One region of the Streptomyces sp. T028 genome, then DNA from elsewhere that is predicted to be linked to it. Evidence: riboswitches for the same ligand, from Rfam matches in the RefSeq annotation. Region 1 holds a riboswitch; each other region holds the start of a gene.

Region 1 (5,448 bases):
CGGCTGGAGGGCCAGGCCGCCCTCGCCACCCTCCTCACCCGGCTCCCCGACCTCCGACTCGGCGCGGACCCGGCCGACCTGAGATGGCGCGGCGGGCTCATCATGCGCGGACTGCGCACCCTGCCCGTGGAGTTCGCACCGGTCCGTGACCGTCCGATGCCGCACAGAGAGCTGACCTGAGGTCAGCGAGGGTGCGGCCGCCCGGCGGGGCAAAGGTGACCGACCCTCAAGTCTGTGATCTTCACGTGATCTGCGCGGCATTAACTTGTGACAAGTGATCGTCTGCCGATACGTTCGTTCGTCAGTGCGGCGAACCCGCGTGTGCTCGCACCGCCCGTCGCGCCAGGTCACTGCTGTCCAGAGAAAGGCCCCCGCATGCTCTCCGGGAACGGTCGTCACCGTCGCCCCCGTCAGGCTCCGGCCCTCCTCGTCGCGGCCGGAGTGACCGGCTCCGCCATCGCCCTCCCGCTGCTCGCCGCCGGCGGCGCGAGCGCCGCCGACGGCACGGTGTGGGACAAGGTGGCGCAGTGCGAGACCGGCGGGTCCTGGAGCGCCTACGACGGCAACGACGAGTTCGGCGGCCTGAGCCTCAGCCAGGAGGAGTGGGAGACGTACGGCGGCCTCGACTACGCGAGCCGCCCCGACCTGGCCAGCCGCAACCAGCAGATAGCCGTGGCCCAGAAGCTCCTCGCCGCGGAGGACGTCGGCGCCTTCGGCACCTGCGGGCTGACGTCCGGGCTCACCAAGCTGATCGGCGCGGAGGGTGTGGGCACCGGGACGGCGGACGACGAGTCCGACTCATCCGATTCATCCGAGTCTTCCGGATTGTCCGACCTGTCCAAGGGGTCGAAGTCCGACTCCGGCAATTCCGGCGAGTCCGGCGAGGACTCGTCCACTCCGTCCGGCGATGCGTCCGCTTCGCCCTCCGAGTCCCCTTCGTCCAGTTCCTCCTCCAAGGCGAACGACTCCGGCAAGTCCGGCACTTCGGGCGACGGTGAGGGTGGCACGCAGGGAGCCGACAGCTCGCCCACGGTCATTCCGGAAGTGGACGACTCGGGCAATTCGGTCCAGGATGCCGGAACTTGGAGTCTGGTCGACACCGGCTCCCTCGTCTCCGGCCGTCACCGTGGCGCCACCGCCGACGAGGCCGCCTCGGGCGGCACCTCGCCCGCCTCCTCCGGCCGGCATGCCGCCTCCACCTACACCGTCCGCGAGGGCGACACCCTCGGCTCCATCGCCGACTCCCTTGGTGTCGACGGCGGATGGCGTGCCCTTTACGCCGAGAACAGGGACCTCATCGGCGCCGATCCGAGCGACATCATGCCCGGGCAGACCCTCGACACGACGGTGTAACACGGGGCGAACACCCCCAAAAACCCTAGGAGTTCATGCCCCGCTTCGCGCTGAATGTCCGGTTTGGTGAAAGTGTGGGATGAGTCTCAGAAGTCGTGATCGTCTTTGAAATTCCCCGGTTCGGGTGTCTACGGTCGGGACCGCTCGGCAATCCGAGCCCCGGCCGCCGCAACGCCGAATCCTGCCAGCGGCAGCCCGGGAACAGTCGTCGCGTCAAGCGCCGTAGGCAGGAGCGGGGGACCCAAGGTAAGTGCCGGGCCCGGCGGTTGACCGCCGGAACCGGCTCGGGGTGTAGCCGCGCACCGTGAGGTGCGCGGCCGGGCAACTCAACCGGCCCGAACCCGACAGCTCACCTCGCAGGCGTCGGTGAGGGGATGAACCATGCTGTTTTCCGGCAAGGGCAAGCACCGTCGTCCGTCCAGGGCCACCCGGGTCGCCGCTCTCGCGGGCGTCACCGGTGTCGCCATCGCCGCCCCGCTGATCGCGGCCGGCAACGCCTCCGCCGCCACCGCCTCCGAGTGGGACGCGGTCGCCCAGTGCGAGTCGGGCGGCAACTGGTCCATCAATACGGGCAACGGCTACTACGGCGGCCTGCAGTTCTCCGCCTCCACCTGGGCCGCGTACGGCGGCACCGCCTACGCCGCGCGCGCCGACCTGGCCGGCAAGGAACAGCAGATCACCATCGCCGAGAAGGTCCTCGCGGGCCAGGGCAAGGGCGCCTGGCCGGTCTGCGGCACCGGCCTGTCCAACACGCCGTACGGCGGCGGCAGCTCCAGCGGCACCGGCTCCTCGTCGAGCTCCGGAAGCTCCGGCAGCTCCGGCTCGAGCAGCTCCACCACCCGCTCCACCGAGCAGCAGAGCTCCTCCCGCTCCGCCGAGCGCCCGGCCGCCTCCAAGACGGTCACCACCCCGACCGGCAAGAAGGTCAAGAAGGGTGACGGCGAGTACAAGGTCGTCAAGGGCGACACCCTCAGCTCCATCGCCGAGAAGCACAAGGTCAAGGGCGGCTGGCAGAAGCTGTTCCAGCTGAACAAGGACATCGTCGAGGACGCGGACCTCATCTACCCGGGCCAGCGGCTGCACCTGAAGTGACACCCGCTTCCCAGCGGGGCCACAGGCCGCTCACAAGGTGGCCCCGCACACTGAAGGCCTCGTGAGGGTCACCCCCCGTCCCCACGGGCTCCCCGCTCCGGTGCGTGTTCCCCCGTACGCACCGGGGCGGGGTTTTCTTTGCCCGTGTGTTCGCCTCCGCGCCACCCGCTCTTTGTTCCGATGGGGAACAATGTGTACGGTCAGTTTGTCCACGGGACGGTCGGTCGGCTGCCGACGGCCCCGGGGCGGATAGGCTCTAGTCGCAAGGCTCACCAAAGGCCGACAAGGCCCCTGTGCCCCGCACAACCAGCGTCACATCCCAAGAAGGAGATGCTCGTGCCGTCCATCGACGTCGTCGTAGCCCGGGAAATCCTGGACTCCCGAGGCAACCCCACGGTCGAGGTCGAGGTCGGCCTCGACGACGGCAGCACGGGTCGTGCCGCCGTCCCGTCCGGCGCCTCCACCGGTGCCTTCGAGGCCATCGAGCTCCGCGACGGTGACCCCAACCGCTACCAGGGCAAGGGTGTCGAGAAGGCCGTCCTCGCCGTCATCGAGCAGATCGGCCCGGAGCTCGTCGGCTACGACGCCACCGAACAGCGCCTGATCGACCAGGCCATGTTCGACCTGGACGCCACCGACAACAAGGGCTCCCTCGGCGCCAACGCCATCCTCGGCGTCTCGCTCGCCGTCGCCCACGCCGCCTCCGAGGCCAGCGACCTCCCGCTCTTCCGCTACCTGGGCGGCCCCAACGCGCACCTGCTGCCGGTGCCGATGATGAACATCCTGAACGGCGGCTCGCACGCGGACTCCAACGTGGACATCCAGGAGTTCATGATCGCCCCGATCGGCGCGGAGTCCTTCTCCGAGGCCCTGCGCTGGGGCACCGAGGTCTACCACACCCTGAAGAAGGTCCTGAAGTCCAAGGGCCTGTCCACCGGCCTCGGCGACGAGGGCGGCTTCGCCCCGAACCTCGGCTCCAACCGCGAGGCCCTCGACCTCATCCTCGAGGCCATCAAGGAAGCCGGTTACGTCCCCGGCGAGCAGATCGCCCTCGCCCTCGACGTCGCCGCCTCCGAGTTCTACAAGGACGGCAAGTACCTCTTCGAGGGCAAGGACCGCTCCGCCGCCGAGATGACGGAGTACTACGAGGAGCTCGTCGCGGCCTACCCGCTCGTCTCCATCGAGGACCCGCTGTTCGAGGACGACTGGGCCGGCTGGAAGGTCATCACCGACCGCCTCGGCGACAAGGTGCAGCTCGTCGGCGACGACCTGTTCGTCACCAACCCCGAGCGCCTCGCCCGCGGCATCGAGGAGGGCACCGCCAACGCCCTGCTGGTGAAGGTGAACCAGATCGGCTCGCTCACCGAGACCCTGGACGCCGTCGAGCTCGCCCAGCGCAACGGCTTCAAGTGCATGATGTCCCACCGCTCCGGCGAGACCGAGGACGTCACCATCGCCGACCTCGCCGTCGCCACCAACTGCGGCCAGATCAAGACCGGCGCCCCGGCCCGCTCCGAGCGCGTCGCCAAGTACAACCAGCTGCTGCGCATCGAGGAGATCCTCGACGACGCCGCGGTGTACGCCGGCCGCTCGGCCTTCCCGCGGTTCCGTGGTGGGGTCTCCAAGGGCTGACCCCGCCCGGGTCGGGCGACAGCCAGTCGTACGTACGTCCCCGTACTCGGTCCCGTACCGTGTGCGGGGACGTACGCGCGTGTGACGCGTGTGAGACGTACGCGCGCGTGTGTGAAAAGGGGAGGCGCGAAGCCGATGGCCGTGAAGGACCGGGACCGTTTCTCCACCGCGACCAGACTGCGGCTGCTCGGCGAGCAGACCGCGGCCCGCGTCTACCGCTCCCAGACCAAGCGCCAGGCCCGCCGCTCCCGCCTCACCGGCCGCGCCGCGCTGCTCGCGCTCGTCCTGTGCACCCTGATCGTCGCCCTCGCCTACCCGATGCGGCAGTACGTCTCCCAGCGCGCCGACATCGCCGATCTGGAGCGCGAGAAGGCCGCGGCCAGCCGGCGGGTGGAACAACTGCGCGACCTCAAGGCACGCTGGCAGGACGACGCGTACGCCGAGCAGCAGATCCGGGAGCGGCTGCACTATGTGATGCCGGGGGAGACCGGCTTCATCGTGATCGACCCCGACGCGGTCAAGAAGGCCCGCGCCGCACTCGGGGCGGCCGACCGCCCCTGGTACTCGAACGTCTGGGACGGGGTCGACAAGTCCGACGCCTCCGACCAGTGAACCGACAGAGAGACAGTCCCCGAAGCATGGAAACGCCCCCGCCGACCACCCCGCGCACCGAGCCCACCGACGCCGACGTCGAGGCCTTCAAGCAGCAGCTCGGCCGTCCGCCGCGCGGACTGCGCGCGATCGCGCACCGCTGCCCGTGCGGTCAGCCGGACGTCGTCGAGACGGCGCCCCGGCTGCCCGACGGCACCCCCTTCCCGACGCTGTACTACCTGACGTGCCCGAAAGCGAACTCCGCGATCGGCACGCTCGAGGCGAACGGCGTGATGAAGGAGATGACGGAGCGGCTCCGGACCGACCCGGAGCTCGCGGCCGCCTACCGTGCCGCGCACGAGGACTACGTCCGGCGGCGGGACGAGATCGAGGAGCTGAAGGGCTTTCCGAGCGCGGGCGGGATGCCGGACCGGGTGAAGTGCCTGCACGTGCTCGTGGCGCACTCGCTGGCGGCGGGGCCGGGCGTGAACCCGCTGGGTGACGAGGCGCTGGCCATGCTGCCGCAGTGGTGGGCCAAGGGGACGTGCGTGGTTCCCGCCGAGTGATTCCGCCGAGTGATCTCGCCCCCGCCGCCCCTTCCCGTCCCGTCCCCGGGGGGCGGCAGCCCCCGGACCCCCGCTTCGGCCCTGAACGGGCCTCGTCCTCAAACGCCGGACGGGCTGATTCTGCTTACGTATGTTTGGAAAGGCGCCCTATGATCCGCGTCGCCGCCATCGACTGCGGTACCAACTCCATCCGTCTCCTCGTCGCCGATGCCGA
Region 2 (5,448 bases), on a different contig from region 1:
GGGCGAGGGCATCACCGTCGTGGAGCGTTCAGCCGGCGCTGAGCTGGGCCAGCGGCAGCGTGTGCTGGGTCTGCAGGACCTTCGCGCGCAGGTAGCGGACGTTGTGCGGGGTGGTGAACACGCCCGTCGGGACCCGGTCGTGGACGTCGATGCCCAGCGCCCGCAACTGGTCGGCCTTGTCGGGGTTGTTGGACAGCAGGTCCAGGCTGGTGACGCCGAGGGCGCGCAGCATCTGGGCGGCGGCGGTGTAGTCGCGGCCGTCCTCGGGCAGTCCGAGGGCGGCGTTCGCCTCGTAGGTGTCCAGGCCCTGGTCCTGGAGGGCGTACGCGTCGAGCTTGTTGTAGAGGCCGATGCCACGGCCCTCCTGGCGCAGGTAGAGCAGGATCCCGCCGGTCTCGGCTATCCGCTCGACGGCCTCGCGCAACTGCGGGCCGCAGTCGCAGCGGGCGGAGCCGAAGACGTCCCCAGTGAGGCACTCGGAGTGCAGCCGCACCAGCGGGACGGTGCCGGGCGCGGGCTCGCCGAGGACGACGGCGACGTGCTCCTGCCCGTCGGCCAGGCCGTGGAAGGTGACCAGCTCGGCGTCGACGGAGTACCCGTCGTGGAAGCGCAGCGGGACCCGGACGCGGGCGCGCTGGGTGGCGGCGGGGGTGTCGGGCATGCGGGTCTCCCGGGGCGAGTGCGGTCGGTACGGACAGCTGCTTCAGATTTGAAGCAGTGTGCCGGGTGAGACCCTACCCCATGCTTTAAATTTGAAGCAACGGGATTGTGGCCCGGTTCACGAGGGGTTCACGTGCTTCCCGAACACCCGGATGAACGCCGCCGCCACGGCAGTTCTTCCGGCACCGCCTCGCCGTCGTCCTGGAACCCGCCCACCACCTGCGTGAAGATCTCCTCCAGCTGGCGGACCTGCTCGGGTGTGAGGCGGTCGAACAGACCGGTGCGGACCGTCTCCACATGACCGGGGGCCAGCCGCTCCAGCACCGCCATGCCCTCGTCCGTCAGTACCGCGACACTGCCGCGCTTGTCCCAGCGGCAGTCCTCGCGCCGCAGCAGCCCGTCCTTCTCCAGCCGGGTCACCGCGTACGTCAGCCGACTGCGCGTGATCTTCAGCGACTCCGCGAGATCGGTCATCCGCAGCCGCCGCTCCGGGGACTCGGACAGGTTCGCGAGGATGGAGTAGTACAGGTGGGGCATGCCGGCCTCCTGCTGGAGCTGCCGGTCGATGGCGTCCTCCAGGAGGAGGTAGCCGGCGACGTACGCGCGCCAGGCGCGCTGCTCCTCGGGGGTGAGCCAGCGGGTCGTCATGCGCCCAGTGTAGGTTTGTTTCAAACTTGAACCAAGACCCCAGCTCGTTGTCGAACCAGCCAGCTGTCGAACCAGCTCGTTGTCCAAGGGGAGCCGCGCCGATGCCGTACCCGTACGTCCTGCTGTCCGCCGCCGTCTCCCTCGACGGCTACCTGGACGACACCACCCCCGAGCGCCTGCTGCTCTCCAGCCCCGCCGACTTCGACCGGGTCGACGAGGTACGGGCCTCGGTCGACGCGATCCTGATCGGCGCCGGCACCATCCGCGCCGACAACCCCCGCCTGCTGGTGAACTCCGCCGAACGCCGCCACGCGCGCGTGACCGCCGGAAAGCCGGAGTACCCCCTCAAGGTCACGGTCAGCGGCTCCGGCGACCTCGACCCGGCCGCGAACTTCTGGCACACCGGCGGCGAGAAGGTCGTCTATACGACGGAGAAGGGCGCCCGGCGCGCCCAGGCGCTCGGCATCGCCGCCGACCTCGTCCCGCTCGGCCCCGGCCTGGACTGGCGTCGGCTCCTCACGCACCTCCACGACGAGCGCGGCGTACGCCGGCTCATGGTCGAGGGCGGCGGCACGATCCACACCCAGCTGCTCCAGCAGGGCCTCGCCGACGAACTCCAGCTAGTCCTCGCCCCCCTCTTCGTCGGCGACCAGGACGCGCCCCGCCTCTTCGGTCCCGGCGCCTACCAGGGCGGACGCCTGCGGCTGGCCGAGGCCCGGCGGATCGAGGACGTCGTCCTCATGCGCTACGAGCCCACCGCCCCCGGCGCCGGCCCGCTCCCCTCCGCCGCCGACCACCGCTGGCTGGCACTCGCCTGCGAGCTCGCCGCCGAGTGCCCGCCCTCCGGGACCGCCTTCAGCGTCGGCGCGGTGATCGTCGCCGCCGACGGGACGGAACTGGCGCGCGGCCACTCCCGCGAGGACGGCGACCCGGTCGTCCACGCCGAGGAGGCCGCCCTCGCGAAACTCGACCCCGCCGACCCCCGCCTCGCCACGGCCACCGTCTACAGCAGCCTCGAACCCTGCGCCCGCCGTGCCTCCCGCCCCAAGCCCTGCGCCCGTCTCATCCTCGACGCGGGGGTGCGCCGGGTGGTCACCGCCTGGCAGGAGCCGGACACCTTCGTCACGGCCGCCGACGGCAACGGCCTGCTCGCGGCCGAGGGCGTCGACGTCGTCGTACTCCCGGAGTACGCGGAGCGGGCGCAGGCGCCGAACCGGCACCTGACCGGGTGAGCCTGACGGGGTGATCCTGAGCGGGTGATACAGTGGTGTCACCGACGCGGGGTGGAGCAGCTCGGTAGCTCGCTGGGCTCATAACCCAGAGGTCGCAGGTTCAAATCCTGTCCCCGCTACTGAAGGCCGAGGGCCGGAATCCGAAAGGGTTCCGGCCCTCGGTGTGTTTTCTGGCAAGGCCGGCAAGGGCGGCAAGGCTCACGCGATGGCTGTGTGTGTACTGTGAATTCCGGCAACTCGCCCGTTTTTCACCGGTCATGGCCCGAAAGTCCAGGCCAAAAAAGGTTGTTGATCAAGCTGGAGAGCTTGGAAAGCCGCACCCGGGTCTATTAACGTTCGATAACGCAGCGCGGTCGTCCCAGCCGTCACAAGAGGCGGCTCCGTGCGCACGCGCCGAATCCCGTAAGGGAACCGGGGAACCACCACCTTGGGGTGAATCACGCGGAAGCCGCCGTGAACTCGCAGAGTCACGAACGGTTTACGCGCGTAGGAGACCTTCCCGCTCCGAACCCGTCAGCTAACCCGGTAGGCGACGGAAGGAAAGGAGAACGCCCGCGTGGCGTCCAACCGCCCTGCTCCCGAAGCCCCCTTCGTGCCGAGCCAGCGTTCCTCTTCCGATTCCGAGACCTTCGGCTACGGCAGCTACCACGGCGACGAGGGCCCCTGGCAGGAGTGGAATCCCACCGAGGAGTCCATCGCCCCGGTCCGGGGCAAGCACCGGGTCGCCAAGCAGCGCACCGGCGGCGGAGGGTTCGCCCGCAGCTCCACCGTCCTCGGCGTCGGCGTCATCGCCGCGTTCAGCGCCGGCGGCATGGCCAGCGCCAACACCGGCAAGCCCCCGGTCTCCATCTCCATGCCGGACCTGCCCTCCGTGGGCTCCCTGATCTCCGACGACGACTCCGGCCAGGACGCCGGGCCCGCGCTGGCCAACTTCGGCTCCGAGGCCCCCGCCGCGACCGACCAGAGCGGTGCCGCCGACGCCGGCGAGGCGCTGCGCGAGCGGATCATGGCGCAGGCCGAGTCGCAGCAGACCCAGGTCGCCGACCGCGCCCAGGCCGCCGCCGAGGCCACCGCGGCCAAGGCGGAGGCTGCCGCCGTCGCCAAGGCCGAGAAGGAGGCCGAGGCCGAGGCCGCCGCCGCGAAGGAGAAGGCCGAGCAGGCCGCCAAGGAGAAGGCCGAGGCCGCCCGCCTGGCCGAGCTCGCCAAGCAGTACACGCTGCCGACCTCCTCGTACACGCTCACCGCGACCTTCGGCCAGGCCGGCGCCTACTGGTCCTCCGGGTACCACACCGGCCTGGACTTCGCCGCTCCCACCGGCACCCTCATCAAGGCCGTCCACAGCGGCACCATCACCGAGGCGGGCTGGGCGGGCTCCTACGGCTACCGCACCATCCTCACCCTGGACGACGGCACCGAGCTGTGGTTCTGCCACCAGTCCTCGATCAGCGTCAGCGCCGGCCAGAAGGTCTCGACCGGTGACGTGATCGGCCGCGTGGGCGCCACCGGCAACGTGACCGGCGCCCACCTCCACCTGGAGGTCCACCCGGGCGGCGCCGCCGACGGCATCGACCCGTTGGCCTGGCTGCGGAGCAAGGGCCTCAACCCGTAAGGGAGCTCGTCCCGCTCGCAGCGGTTCCGTTCACACGTTCTTCGTACTCTTCCGTACGGCGGACGGAATGGGCCGCTCCGAAGCAGTTGTTGACGTAGGACATGACTTCTCTGCGCAAGCTCGGCTCCTCCGACCTCGAGGTCTTCCCCCTCTCCCTCGGCGGCAACGTCTTCGGCTGGACCGCCGACGAGGCGACCTCCTTCGCCGTCCTCGACGCCTACACCGCCGCCGGCGGCAACTTCGTCGACACCGCCGACTCCTACTCCGCGTGGGTCGACGGCAACAGCGGCGGCGAGTCCGAGACCGTCATCGGCACGTGGCTGACCAAGCGCGGCAACCGCGACGACGTCGTCATCGCCACCAAGGTCAGCCAGCACCCCGACTTCCCGGGCCTGACCGCCGCCAACATCAGGGCCGCCGCCGACGCCTCCCTCACCCGCCTCGGCACCGACCGCATCGACCTCTACTACACCCACTTCGACAAGCCCGAGGTGCCGGTCGAGGAGATCATCGGCGCGCTCGACGAACTGGTGAAGGCGGGCAAGGTGCGGCACATCGCCGCCTCCAACATCTCCCCCGAACGCCTCCGTGAGTCCCTGGAGTTCTCCGACCGCGAGGGCCTCGCCCGGTACGTCGCCCTCCAGCCGCACTACAACCTGGTCTCCCGCGACACCTACGAGGGCGGTCTGCAGGACCTCGCGGCCCGCTCCGGCCTCGCCGCCGCCCCCTACTTCGCCCTGGCCTCCGGCTTCCTCACCGGCAAGTACCGGCCCGGTACGACGGTGGAGGGACCGCGGGCCGCCGCGGGCGCCGGCAAGCACCTCGACACCGAGCGGGGCGTCCGCGTCCTCGCCGCCCTCGACGAGATCGCCCTGGCCCATGGCTCCGAGGTCGCCACGGTCGCCCTGGCCTGGCTCGCCGCCCAGCCGACGGTCGTCGCCCCGATCGCCTCGGCCCGCACCCTGGAGCAGTTGCCGGCCCTGCTGGCGGTGGCTGACCTGGAGCTGACGGAGGAGGAGATCACGAGGCTGACGGTGGCCTCGGCCTAGGCATCTCTCTTTCCGGCGGTGCTTTCCGGTGGTGCTTTCCGGTGGTGCCGAACCGCCCCGACCCCTACGACTCGCTACGACTGGTAGGGGTTCTGGACGGGATACGGCCCCGCCGGATACCCGTACCCGTACCCGTAGCACTCCTGCGGGCCGCTGCTGAGGTACCCGTACACCTGCGGGCCGCCGTACCCGTACCCCTGCGGTATGCCGTACCCGTACACCGGACCGGGCGCCGCAGGCACCGTCATGC
Region 3 (5,448 bases), on a different contig from region 1:
GCGACGGTGATCAGCGGAACGCGGCGGTGAAACCCGACCAGCTCTCGGGGGAGAAGAGCAGGGCGGGCCCGTCCGGGTCCTTGGAGTCGCGTACGGCGAGCAGTCCGGCGCAGGGCCCGAGGGCCGGCCGGGCCGTCTCCACGCAGTTGTTCGCTCCCGTGCTGTAGCTGCTGCGCAGCCACCGCACCTGAGGGAGAGCGTGGGGGTCGGTGCTGAGAGGTACGGTCCGAAGTACGTTCCGAGGCAGAGCAGTCATGGTGCCTCCCTACGCGCCGTCAGCTATCGCGGCGATGTATTCCAGTGATTCCCCGGGCGAAAGGGCATGCGCCCGAAGGGCGTTGAAGGCCTCGGTGTAGGCCTCGAGGTCTTCTTTCCGTTCGAGGTAGAGGCTACTCGTCAAGTGGTCGAGAACAACCACATCCAGATCGGGAGCGCTCGAAAATGAGAAAATAACGAAAGGGCCGGTGACGCCGATATGGGCGCCGGCCGCGAACGGCAGTACCTGAAGCCGGACTTGGGGCAGGTGCGCCGCCTCCATCAGCCGGACGAGCTGGTGCTCCATCACCTCGGGGCCGCCCACCTCCCGCCGCAGCACCGCCTCGTCCAGCACCGCTGTCAGCCTGAGCGGCGGCTGCCGGTGCAGCACGTCCTGGCGGGCGATCCGCACCTCCACCAGCGTGTCCAGCTGGTCCTCGTCCGCGCCCTCCACCGCCGCCCGGGTCACCGCGCGCGCGTACTCGGCCGTCTGGAGCAGCCCCGGGACCACGGTCGTCTCCAGCGTGCGCATCACGCCGGCCTGCGACTCCAGACTGATGAAGTCCCGGTAGGCGGCCGGCAGGACCCCGCGATAGGCGTGCCACCAGTGGTCCCGGCCCCCGCTCTCCTCCGAGCCGGCCAACGCCGTCATCAGGTCCCGCAGTTGTGGGTCCGTCACGCCGTAGGCGTCGAGAAGTAACCGCACATCGGCCGGTTTCGTACCACTGGTGCCGGTCTCGATACGGCTTACCTTGGACTGGTGCCAGCCGACGAGCCGGGCCGCCTCACCGCTCGTGAGCCCCGCCCGGGCGCGCAGACTGCGCAGTTCCGCGCCCAGCTTTCGGCGGCGCACCGCGGGACCGTGCTGCATGGGCTCCTCCTTGCTCCCCATGGATCGTCCTTGATGGACCGTCCCTGTGGACCGTCTTTATGGGCCGTCCTTATGGGCTGTCCAAAAACGCTCTGCCGCGGCAGAGTTCACCGCATTGGGCGACAGATATATGCATATCTTGGTGGATCGCCACCCGTGACCGGCGTGCTGATGGCAGTCTGGCGAAGAAGCACCAGTCCGGGACCGTACTCGAACCATCCGCAGCGTGTCGGACTCCGGTCCCGTGGGAAAGGGACGAGGTCGCCATGGCAGACCATCTGGAAGCATCCGTCACTCTGCCGAGCGATCCCGCCTCGGTCTCCACGGCCCGCGGCTTCGTGGCCGGCGCGCTCGGCGAATGGGGACTGCCGGCGGACTCGGAGGCGGCCGACACCATCCGGCTGATCGTCTCCGAACTCGCGACCAACGCCGTGCAGCACACCTTCGGACAGTCACCCACCTTCACGGTGGCCCTGGTGCTCGACCGGGACGAACGGCTGCGCATCGGCGTCACCGACAGCCACCCGCGCTTCCCCAAACGACTGCCGGCCGCCGTCCAGCAGGACAACGGCCGAGGCATGGTGATCATTCGCTGGCTGACCGCCGAGCGCGGCGGCAAGCTCAGAGTCCGCCCCACACGGGAGGGCGGCAAGACGGTCACGGTCGAGCTGCCGTGGACCGTCCCGGCCGAGCCGGTGGCGGGCGCCGCGGCGCCTCCGCGACCGGGCGAGCTCCCGGGGCGGTGAGGGCGCGTCAGGGACGCCGCCACCACCCCGGGAAGCGGTGCTCGGGCAGGTCCTAGCGGACCCGGCCGTACCAGACGCTCTTGGTCCAGATCTTCTCCAGCTTCACCACGCTACCGGTCTTCGGCGAGTGCCAGATCTTGCCCTTACCGGCGTAGATCCCGACGTGGTACACGTACGACCCCGAGTGGAAGAACACCAGGTCGCCCGCCTTGCGGCTGGAGGCCGAGATGTGGCGCGTCTTGTTGTACTGCTGCGCAGCCGTGCGCGGCAGGGTCTTGCCCGCCTTCTTGAACGAGTACATCGTGAGACCTGAGCAGTCGAACCTCTTCGGTCCGGCCGCCCCGTACTTGTACGGTGCACCCTTCTTGGACGCCGCGACCTGGAGCGCCTTGGTCGCCGGCGTGGCCGCCGCGGCGTCGGAGGCGACACCGGGGATCACGATCGATCCGCCCACGGCGGCGATGGCGAACGCGGAGGCCGTACCGGCCCGGGCCATGAGCGACGGGACACGATTGAGCGCAGTCATGCGCAACCCTTCGTCAACCGCCTGTGAAGGATGACCTGTCGGATTCGGGCTGACAAAGGTGCCCGGCCGCTCGCGCGGCTTCACCCCAAGGGCTGCTCGACCCGGTCATGGCGTGACCGTTCCGGCGACCCGTCGTGCTTGGGTCCTCCACTCCTGCCGATGCACTCCTGTCGACGGGTCAATCCGGGCAGCGGCAGGACTCGGCGTCCGCCCGGACCGCCCCGCCGCTTGTGGCGGGGACTTGTCGTCAGACACGGATCTTGACTCACCGTTGACCGAAAATCCCAATGGAACCGGTGATTTGTGGGGTTCCTCACCACTCACCCGTTCGGGTGGACACCCTGATGGGGGTTCAGGTGTCAAGGCCGCCAAAGGCCCCCCGACCTGCGCCGCTACCCCTTGCGCCGACCCGGAAAACAGCGCCTTCGGCACAATGCGCTCGCTCGCAAGGGGGGCCGCCGCTACGCCGAACGGGGGTAACCCGTCTGGTGCGTTTCAGGTCCGGCCCGGACGTCACGGACGGCGCGGCGGTGCGCCGAGCCGGACGGGCGTGCGTCAACTGTCGGAGAGCGGAGGTACCGTGACGCGCGCTGTGCGGCGCTCCCCGTCCAGGACGCGCAGCGCCCGCGCGAGGGTCGGCGCGTGCAGCTCGCTCTCGCCCCGCTGGTGCATCAACGTCAGCGCGTCCCGCAGCTCCGCTGCCCTCGCCACCAGCGCCTGGGCGGCCCGCAGGCCCCGGTAGGTGTCACCGTCGTGCGCGGGATTGATCCGCCCGAGCAGATCCACCACGTCCAGATAACGGTCGATCAGCTCGGCCTCGGCGCGGGTGAGCGCGGGCAGCGGCGGCAGCTCGGGAACCATCGCGGCTCACCTCGCCCCGGCGATGTCGCGACGGCTCGGGACGACCCCGTCCACCAGGCCGTACTCCACGGCCTGAGCCGCGGTCAGGATCAGATCCCGCTCGATGTCCTCGGTCACCTGTTCGGGGGCGCGCCCGGTGTGCCGTACGAGCATCTCCTCCAGCAGGTCCCGGGTGCGGGACAGCTCCTCGGCCTGGATCGCCAGGTCGCTGGTCTGTCCCTCGACGGGCTCGGGCAGCGCCGGCTGCCGGACCACCATCCTGGCGCCCGGCAGCGCGAACCGCTTGCCCGGCGTGCCCGCCGCCAGCAGCACGGCCGCCGACGAGCCGGCCTGGCCCAGGCAGGTCGTCTCCACGTCACAGGTGACGTACCGGAGGGTGTCGTAGATCGCGGTCATCGCGCTGAACGAGCCGCCGGGGGAGTTGATGTACAGCGCGATGTCCCGGTCCGGGTCCTTGTGCTCCAGGTACATGAACTGGGCCATCACGTGGTTCGCCGCGGTGTCGTCGATCGGCGTCCCGAGGAAGACGATCCGCTCCTCCAGCAGCTTCGAGTACGGATCCATCGTGCGGTGTCCGTAGCTCGTGCGTTCCGTGAACTCGGGCAGGACGTAACGGGCGGACGGTCGGGTCATCGGGAACCCCTCCTTCGACGTCTGGCGCATCTGTAAAAAATGTACAGGACGTACGTGACGTTAGAATGGGGTCAGGTTCTGGTGATCAAGTCGAATGCCCAGCTCAGAGGCCGTTTTGACGGTTCGCCGAGGGCGGATATCTCACAACTTTCTCTACGAACTTTCGTTTGGATCGCCGGGCGGACCAGGGGAAAATGCCTGCGATGTGAAGTCCGGCCGGGTAGACGGTTGCGGTCGTCTCGTAGCGGGTGGCGATGACCGAAGCCGGACACTCATTCGCTCGTGGCCATGGGCAGTGCCGTGTGTGGCCTCAGGACATGGATGACATGCGCTGCTGCTCGGCCTTGTCACAGTGCTGGGGCGGATCGTCTGGATGCGCCTCGCCCAGGGAGAGGCGGCCTGGGCGTAGGTGGCCATCGTCGTCGGCGTGACCGCGGCACTCGGCACCGTCTTCGCGCTCAGCTTCACGATCGGTCATCTGCGGGCCGCACGCAGGCAACGATCTTGTACGGTCCCGAGGTCGACGCGGGGACCCCGCCGGGCCGGGTCCAGCCCAGAGGGGCGCCCAGGAGGTGGACCCGCTGGGGGAGGGCACCCGTGCGCATCACCTCGTCGATGGCGCCGACGGCCGTGGCGTCCAGGTCCGGCGTCGCGTCCGTGACCTGGGTGACCCCCCAGCGGGCGAGGCGTGCGCCGAGGGCACGCAGGTCGGGTGGCCCGGTACGGGGCCAACGGGCGCGGAGCCAGTCGTCGGCGCGCCACAGCCGTCCGGTGGGTCGGCCCCGGCCGTCGCGTTCGATGCCGTGGTGGTTCGCCCGCGCGCGTCCGAGGGCCAGTGCGCCGGCGGTGTTGACCATCCACAGTGCGCCGCTGCGGTGCTGGATCCGGACCGGTTCGGCGGCATGCAGGCGGTCCAGTGCCGCGGCGTCCAGCGGACCGGCGACGTCTTCGGAGTATCCGATCCCGCGGATCCAGCCGTGCTCGTCGGTGGGGTGCGCGCCAAGGTCTTGGCCAGTGCCCCGGAGTCGTTCACGGCCGGCGGGCCGCAGGGCGCCGAGCGGTCGGCCGCGGCCATCGCGTGCAGATGCAGGTGGTGGTCACACCGGCCGGGCGGCAGGGCACCGCCTCGTGCGTCGAGTACGTGCTCGCCGTCATGCGGGGTCAGTCGTGTGCCGACCTCGGTCACCGAGCCGTCCTCGACGACCTGCTCGGCCGGCTGATGCATCCGCAGGCTGCCCAGCAGGGGCCCGTCACGCCGTCGTCAGTGTTCGGCGGTCGGCTGTGCGGGCGCCTGCCCGCCGACGCTGACCAGCCCGGTCTCGTAGGCGGCGATGACGGCCTGGACGCGGTCACGGAGTTGGAGCTTGCCGAGGACGCGGGAGACGTGGGTTTTGACGGTCGTCTCGGCCAGGTGGAGGCGGTCGGCGACTTCCGAGTTGCTCAGCCCCCGGGCCACCAGACCCAGGACTTCGCGTTCGCGCGAGGTCAGCGAGGCGAGGTCGCGGTGGATCGAGGCCGTATGACTCCCGTGTCGCGTGAACCGTTCGACCAGGCGG
Region 4 (5,448 bases), on a different contig from region 1:
GAGCACCGTTTTCGGATCCGCCCCCTCCGGTACGTGCGCGAGCAGCGTCCCCATCGGCCGCCCGCCCTTCCTGACCAGCACGAACACCTCGCCATGCGTGATCGGCGGACTGCCGGGGCCGGGTCTGAGGACACCTCGCTCCGTCAGCTCCAGCTCGGCGATCTGCACCGGCCCGATGCCGAGGAACCTCTCGATCTCCTGTTCGGTACGTGTCGCGCGTGACATGAACCCCCCTCGTGCCGAGCGACTCGGACGACCTGCGACGACCTGCGACGACCTGCGACGATCAGGCAACAACCCGCGACCGGGCTGCGACGGCCTCTACGGCCGGCGCAGTCGGCCCGCCCCCTTCAGGGTCCGTGCGGCCAGCGCGGCGAGCCTCGGCCGGCCGCGCACGAAGTGGTGCGCCCGGCGCGAGGGCTCACGGCCGAGCCAGTGGAGCGCGGCGCCCACCCCCGGACGCGTCCACGCCCCCTCGTACACGGGGACCTCCCCGGTCTTCAGCGAGTCCTTGTACTCGGCCGCCCCCCGCCCCAGGTCGAGCAGCCCGATTCCCGCGGCCGCGGCCGCCTCCGCCATCCGCAGATGCAGCACCAGCCCCGGCGAGTACTTCGAGAACTCCGTGTCGTACGACGGGAACCAGCAGGCCAGCACGGTCGCCGACCGCAGCCCGAAGTGCGCGGCGATCGGCCGGTCACCGGCGTACAGGACGGACAGCGTGCCGGCGCACTCCGGCGCGCGCGTCTCGTGCAGGGTGTGCACGAGCCGGGTGATCCAGTCCTGGGCGAACCGGTCCCGTCGGCCGGTCCTGCGGTACTGCGCGGACTTCCACGCCATGAGTGTGCGCAGCGCGGCCGGGTCGCGTTCGTCGAACACGAACCGTGTCTCCCCGGCCTGCCGGCCGAGCCTGCGCTCCTTGGCGAGCGTCGTCTTCAGGAACTTCGGTGACTGGGCCCGCAGGACGGACTCGTACGTCTCGTAGCCCTTCTCCACGTCGATGACGTAGGAGGCGTACTCGGCCGCCGAGTGCGGGACGAACAGCCCCTGTTCCGCCTCCAGGTTGTCGAAGGCGAAGGTGGACAGGGAAGCGGCCCGCAGCAGTTCGTCGGCGTTGAGCCCGAGACCCGGCGCCAGTACGGCGCCCTGCGCGTCCGAGACGCCGTACGCGAGGGCCTGGCCCCGGCCGAGCCGGCCACGCTCATGGGGCAGGAAGCCGACCGGCTCGCGCCCCTCGTACACCACCGCCACGCGCGCGCGTGGCCGCACACGGCTCACGGCGTCGGTGAACTCCGGTTCCATGAACGGGTTGCGCGGCGCCGTCGACATGGCACGCAGCGCGCGCCACCGCTCCCGATCCCCCTCGCCGAGATCCTCCGGACTCAGCACACGGATACGTCCACTGCTCAACCTGACCCCCCGATCAAGTCCCCCCTGGACACCTGGGACGGTACCCCTCCAGACCGGGCGCGCGGTAGGGAGTGGAGCATCTTGTTGCCAACCGGTGCAGAGGCCTTTAACCGGTCGCTACCCGGCGATGTGGTGGAAAGCTGTTTCTCGGGCCCCTGTTCAACAGTGATCGGTGAGTGATCGGTCAACAAAAGAAGGGGAGTTGACAGAAGGGGGCCGGACTCCGTCCTGGTCCGGTTCGCGTCGAGTCCGGGGGTGCGGGATCCGTATTCTCTGATCATGGCCGCACCCACCGCATACGCCGAGCGCACCGCGTACTCCCTCGTCGCCACCGACCTGGACGGAACGCTGCTGCGCGGCGACGACACGTTCTCCGACCGGTCGCTGGACGCGCTCGCGCTGGTGGCGGCGGCCGGCGCTCGCCACCTGGTCGTGACCGGCCGGCCCGCGCCCCGCGTACGCCCGCTGCTCGACCTCCTGCACGGCAGGGGGCTCGCGGTGTGCGGACAGGGCGCGCAGTTGTACGACGCCGGCGCGGACCGTCTGCTGTGGTCGGTCACCCTGGACCGGGAACTCGCGGAGACCGCGCTCGGCAAGATCGAGGCCGAGGTCGGGCTCGTGTACGCGGCCGTCGACCAGGACGGCGTCGACGGGCTGACGCTCATCGAGCCGGGCTATCTGATGCCGCACCCGACCCTGCCCGCGCTGCGCGTGGAGCGGCGCGACGACCTGTGGTGCGAGCCGATCAGCAAGGTGCTGCTGCGCCATCCGGCGCTGTCCGACGACGAGTTGGCGGCGACGGCCCGCGCGGTGGTCGGCTCGCTCGCCACGGTCACCATGTCGGGGCCGGGCACGGTGGAGCTGCAGCCGTGCGGGATCACCAAGGCGACGGGGCTGGCCCTGGCCGCCGAGCATCTGGGCATCGGGCCCGAGGACACCATCGCCTTCGGCGACATGCCCAACGACATCCCGATGTTCGACTGGGCCGCCCGCGGGGTCGCGATGGCCAACGCCCATCCGGAGCTCAAGGCCGTGGCCGACGAGGTGACGACGTCGAACGAGGACGACGGCGTGGCCGTCATCCTCGAACGTCTGTACAGGTAGCTGCTGTACAGGTAGCAGCCGGATGGTGGCTGCCGGGCTGCTCAGTACGCGCCGAACACGTTGTCGATCGAGCCGTACCGCGCGGCGGCGTAGTTGCAGGAGGCGGTGATGTTCGCGACCGGGTCGTACGGATTCCAGGACGTGCCGGACACGTGGTACGCGTTGAACGTCGGGTCGATGATCTGCAGCAGCCCCTTGGAGGGGGTACCGGCGGCCGCGTTGGAGTCCCAGAGGTTGATGGCGGACGGGTTGCCCGAGGACTCCCGGATCACGTTGCGGTAGATGCCGTTGTAGGTGCCGGGGATCCCGTGCTGCGCCATGACCTGGAGCGAGGCGCGGATCCAGCCGTCGAGGTTGTTGGCGTAGCCGAGGCTGGTGGCGGTGGCCACGGTCGGGGTGGCCGCGGAGGCGGTGGTCGCGCCGAGGATCGGCAGGGCGAGCACGGTGACGCCGGTGGCGGCGACGGCGAGCGTGCGGGCGAGGCGGCGGGCACGGCGGGGCTGAGCGGGCATGGCGAAGTTCCTCTCCGTCGCCTGCGAGGTGAGCTGTCGGGTTCGGGCGGGAGCTGCCCGGCCGTGCCCTCACGGACACGGCTTCACCCCGAGCTGCACCGGTCTGTCCTGGGCATGCCCAAAGGCATGGCCCGGCTGGACCCGTGCGGCGACTTACCTGGTTCCCCCGCTCCTGCCGTGGTGTTCTCGGTGGGTGTTCGGGCGGCGGCAGGATTAGGCGTCCGCCCGACAGGCCGGGAACGTATGCGAGAGCACATGTCCGAAACAAGTGGCGAATTCACAGTTAGCCCCTATTGACCTTGGTCTGTGGCCTATGGGGATGCTTGATCCTTTGTTGCTGCAAAGCATCAACTCGCCTGAGTGGGCCGAGGTGTCGGGGCGCGGTGGAGGGGAACGGGGAAGGGGCTGGTTCGGCTGGGCGAGTGAGGCAACTCACCGACATCCACAAGACGGGTGAATCGGGCAATAAACCCAGATGGCTGCTTAAGGGGTGCCCCTTCTCATAGGGCCTGTCCGGGCTGTAACCGTGGGGGCTCGTGGTGATCGAAACCTGACCGGATACGCTGACTTGAGTGAGCGCAGAGACCTATCGACAAACCGCGTAGCCGCCGATAGACACCAGCAGACAGGAGACTCCTCGTGACCGTCGTCGAGCCGTTTGGGCTGAGCGTGCGGGACCAGGCTCTGGAAGCCGATGTCCAGGCCGGATTGGCGGCTGTCGAGGAAGGCTTGCTCGAGGCCACCAAGAGTGAGGTCCCGTTCATCACGGAGGCGGCCCAGCACCTGCTGCGGGCCGGCGGGAAGCGGTTCCGGCCGCTGCTCGTGATGCTCGCGGCGCGCTTCGGCGACCCGTACGCGCCGGGGGTCGTCCCCTCCGCCGTCGTCGTCGAGCTCACCCATCTGGCGACCCTGTACCACGACGACGTGATGGACGAGGCCGCGGTGCGGCGCGGGGTGCCCAGTGCGAACGCCCGCTGGGGCAACTCGCTCGCCGTCCTCACCGGCGACTTCCTCTTCGCGCGCGCCTCGCACATCCTGGCCGACCTCGGCCCGGAGGCGGTGCGGGTGCAGGCGGAGGCGTTCGAGCGCCTGGTCACCGGCCAGATCCTGGAGACGGCCGGCCCGGTCGACGGCCGCGACCCGGTCGACCACTACCTCGACGTCCTCGGCGGCAAGACCGGCTCCCTGGTGGCGGTGTCCTGCCGCTTCGGCGCGATGATGTCGGGCGCCGACGAGACGGTGGTGGACGTGCTCACCCAGTACGGGGAGCGGCTCGGGGTCGCCTTCCAGCTCGCCGACGACGTCCTGGACATCGCCTCCGACTCCCACGAGTCGGGCAAGACACCCGGCACGGACCTGCGCGAGGGCGTCCCCACCCTTCCGGTGCTGCGGCTGCGCGAGCGCGCTGCCCAGCAGGCGCTGCCCGAGGACATCGCACTGTGCGAGCTCCTCGACTCCGACCTGAGCGACGACGCCAGGCTCGCCGAGGCGGTCGCGGCCCTGCGCGCCCACCCGGCGCTGGAGCGGGCCCGCCGTGACACCGTGCGCTACGCCGAGGAGGCCCGCGCGGCGCTGGCCCCTCTCGCGGAGTGCGACGCGAAGGCGGCCCTCATGGAACTCTGCGACGCGGTGGTGCACCGGGCCGGCTGACGTCGCGCTCCGCTGGGGCACGATGTGTCTTCGTTCGTCTGCGGCGTCGTTGTGGCTGGTCGCGCAGTTCCCCGCGCCCCCTTGGGGTGCTGTCGAACCGTAGCCGACATTGCCTCACCGCCCCTCCGGTCATCCCCTACCCCTACGGGTCGGACGACCCGGGTCTCTCTCGCGTCATACCGCAGGCGTACGCGGAGTTGAGTCCGTGGGGTGACGCTTCCTCATGCGGCATTTGGTCAGATGGGAATCACGGAAAACACCACTCCTCACCGATTCGGGTGAGAATGGCGGCACGGGGTGGGGACGCTCCACGTGAGATGACCAGCCGCCGCCGACGACGGAGGTAAGGCAGACATGGCACCGAACGCAACCGACGACAGCACGACCGCCGGGGAGACGGACGACCTGCGCGTCGGGCGGCGCAAGGCCGTGCGGTACGTCGTCCCGGTCACCGTGATCGGCGTCGCCGCGGCGACGATCGGCCTGGTCCCGGCGCTCGCCGACTCCGGTGACCCGGACCTGCCGAAGATCACCGCCCAGCAGCTCCTCGACAAGATCGCCGCCTCGGACGTGCAGCAGCTGTCCGGCACCGTGAAGATCACCACCGACCTGGGCCTGCCCGAGCTCGGCGGCCTGGAGAGCGGCCTGCTCTCGGGCGCCGCAGGCAACGGCGGTGACGGATCGTCCGCCGACCCCTCGACCAAGCTCACCGAACTCGCCTCCGGCACCCACACCCTGCGGGTGGCCACCGACGGCCCCGACCGGCAGAAGCTGT

Evidence for each region. Region 1 has a riboswitch for cyclic di-AMP ahead of ACLZN2_RS16220 (transglycosylase family protein). Riboswitches for the same ligand answer to the same signal wherever they lie in the genome.
Region 2: it holds a riboswitch for cyclic di-AMP, as region 1 does, so the genes downstream of both, ACLZN2_RS48020 (M23 family metallopeptidase) here and ACLZN2_RS16220 (transglycosylase family protein) in region 1, are expected to answer to the same signal.
Region 3: it holds a riboswitch for cyclic di-AMP, as region 1 does, so the genes downstream of both, ACLZN2_RS22920 (C40 family peptidase) here and ACLZN2_RS16220 (transglycosylase family protein) in region 1, are expected to answer to the same signal.
Region 4: it holds a riboswitch for cyclic di-AMP, as region 1 does, so the genes downstream of both, ACLZN2_RS33315 (transglycosylase SLT domain-containing protein) here and ACLZN2_RS16220 (transglycosylase family protein) in region 1, are expected to answer to the same signal.

What each region holds. Positions count from the first base shown of each region.
Region 1 is NZ_JBLRVZ010000015.1:73,666-79,113, forward strand. It holds gene ACLZN2_RS16210 (cytochrome P450 family protein) at 1-180, shown strand, start outside; gene ACLZN2_RS16215 (LysM peptidoglycan-binding domain-containing protein) at 376-1,353, shown strand; cyclic di-AMP (ydaO/yuaA leader) riboswitch at 1,562-1,731, shown strand; gene ACLZN2_RS16220 (transglycosylase family protein) at 1,735-2,445, shown strand; gene eno (phosphopyruvate hydratase) at 2,776-4,077, shown strand; gene ACLZN2_RS16230 (FtsB family cell division protein) at 4,213-4,689, shown strand; gene ACLZN2_RS16235 (DUF501 domain-containing protein) at 4,716-5,234, shown strand; gene ACLZN2_RS16240 (exopolyphosphatase) at 5,384-5,448, shown strand, end outside.
Region 2 is NZ_JBLRVZ010000076.1:21,413-26,860, reverse strand. It holds gene ACLZN2_RS48040 (GTP cyclohydrolase II) at 29-661, opposite strand; gene ACLZN2_RS48035 (MarR family winged helix-turn-helix transcriptional regulator) at 790-1,308, opposite strand; gene ACLZN2_RS48030 (dihydrofolate reductase family protein) at 1,410-2,540, shown strand; tRNA gene ACLZN2_RS48025 (tRNA-Met) at 2,586-2,659, shown strand; cyclic di-AMP (ydaO/yuaA leader) riboswitch at 2,922-3,089, shown strand; gene ACLZN2_RS48020 (M23 family metallopeptidase) at 3,097-4,149, shown strand; gene ACLZN2_RS48015 (aldo/keto reductase) at 4,251-5,198, shown strand; gene ACLZN2_RS48010 (PrsW family intramembrane metalloprotease) at 5,273-5,448, opposite strand, start outside.
Region 3 is NZ_JBLRVZ010000024.1:17,322-22,769, forward strand. It holds gene ACLZN2_RS22905 (DUF397 domain-containing protein) at 11-256, opposite strand; gene ACLZN2_RS22910 (helix-turn-helix domain-containing protein) at 266-1,126, opposite strand; gene ACLZN2_RS22915 (ATP-binding protein) at 1,393-1,872, shown strand; gene ACLZN2_RS22920 (C40 family peptidase) at 1,925-2,398, opposite strand; cyclic di-AMP (ydaO/yuaA leader) riboswitch at 2,402-2,584, opposite strand; gene ACLZN2_RS22925 (hypothetical protein) at 2,954-3,259, opposite strand; gene ACLZN2_RS22930 (ATP-dependent Clp protease proteolytic subunit) at 3,266-3,892, opposite strand; gene ACLZN2_RS22935 (hypothetical protein) at 4,357-4,749, opposite strand; gene ACLZN2_RS22940 (response regulator) at 5,154-5,448, opposite strand, start outside.
Region 4 is NZ_JBLRVZ010000038.1:7,529-12,976, reverse strand. It holds gene ACLZN2_RS33330 (glycosyltransferase) at 1-225, opposite strand, end outside; gene ACLZN2_RS33325 (GNAT family N-acetyltransferase) at 322-1,392, opposite strand; gene ACLZN2_RS33320 (HAD family hydrolase) at 1,687-2,511, shown strand; gene ACLZN2_RS33315 (transglycosylase SLT domain-containing protein) at 2,553-3,023, opposite strand; cyclic di-AMP (ydaO/yuaA leader) riboswitch at 3,027-3,225, opposite strand; gene ACLZN2_RS33310 (polyprenyl synthetase family protein) at 3,663-4,673, shown strand; gene ACLZN2_RS33305 (LolA family protein) at 5,028-5,448, shown strand, end outside.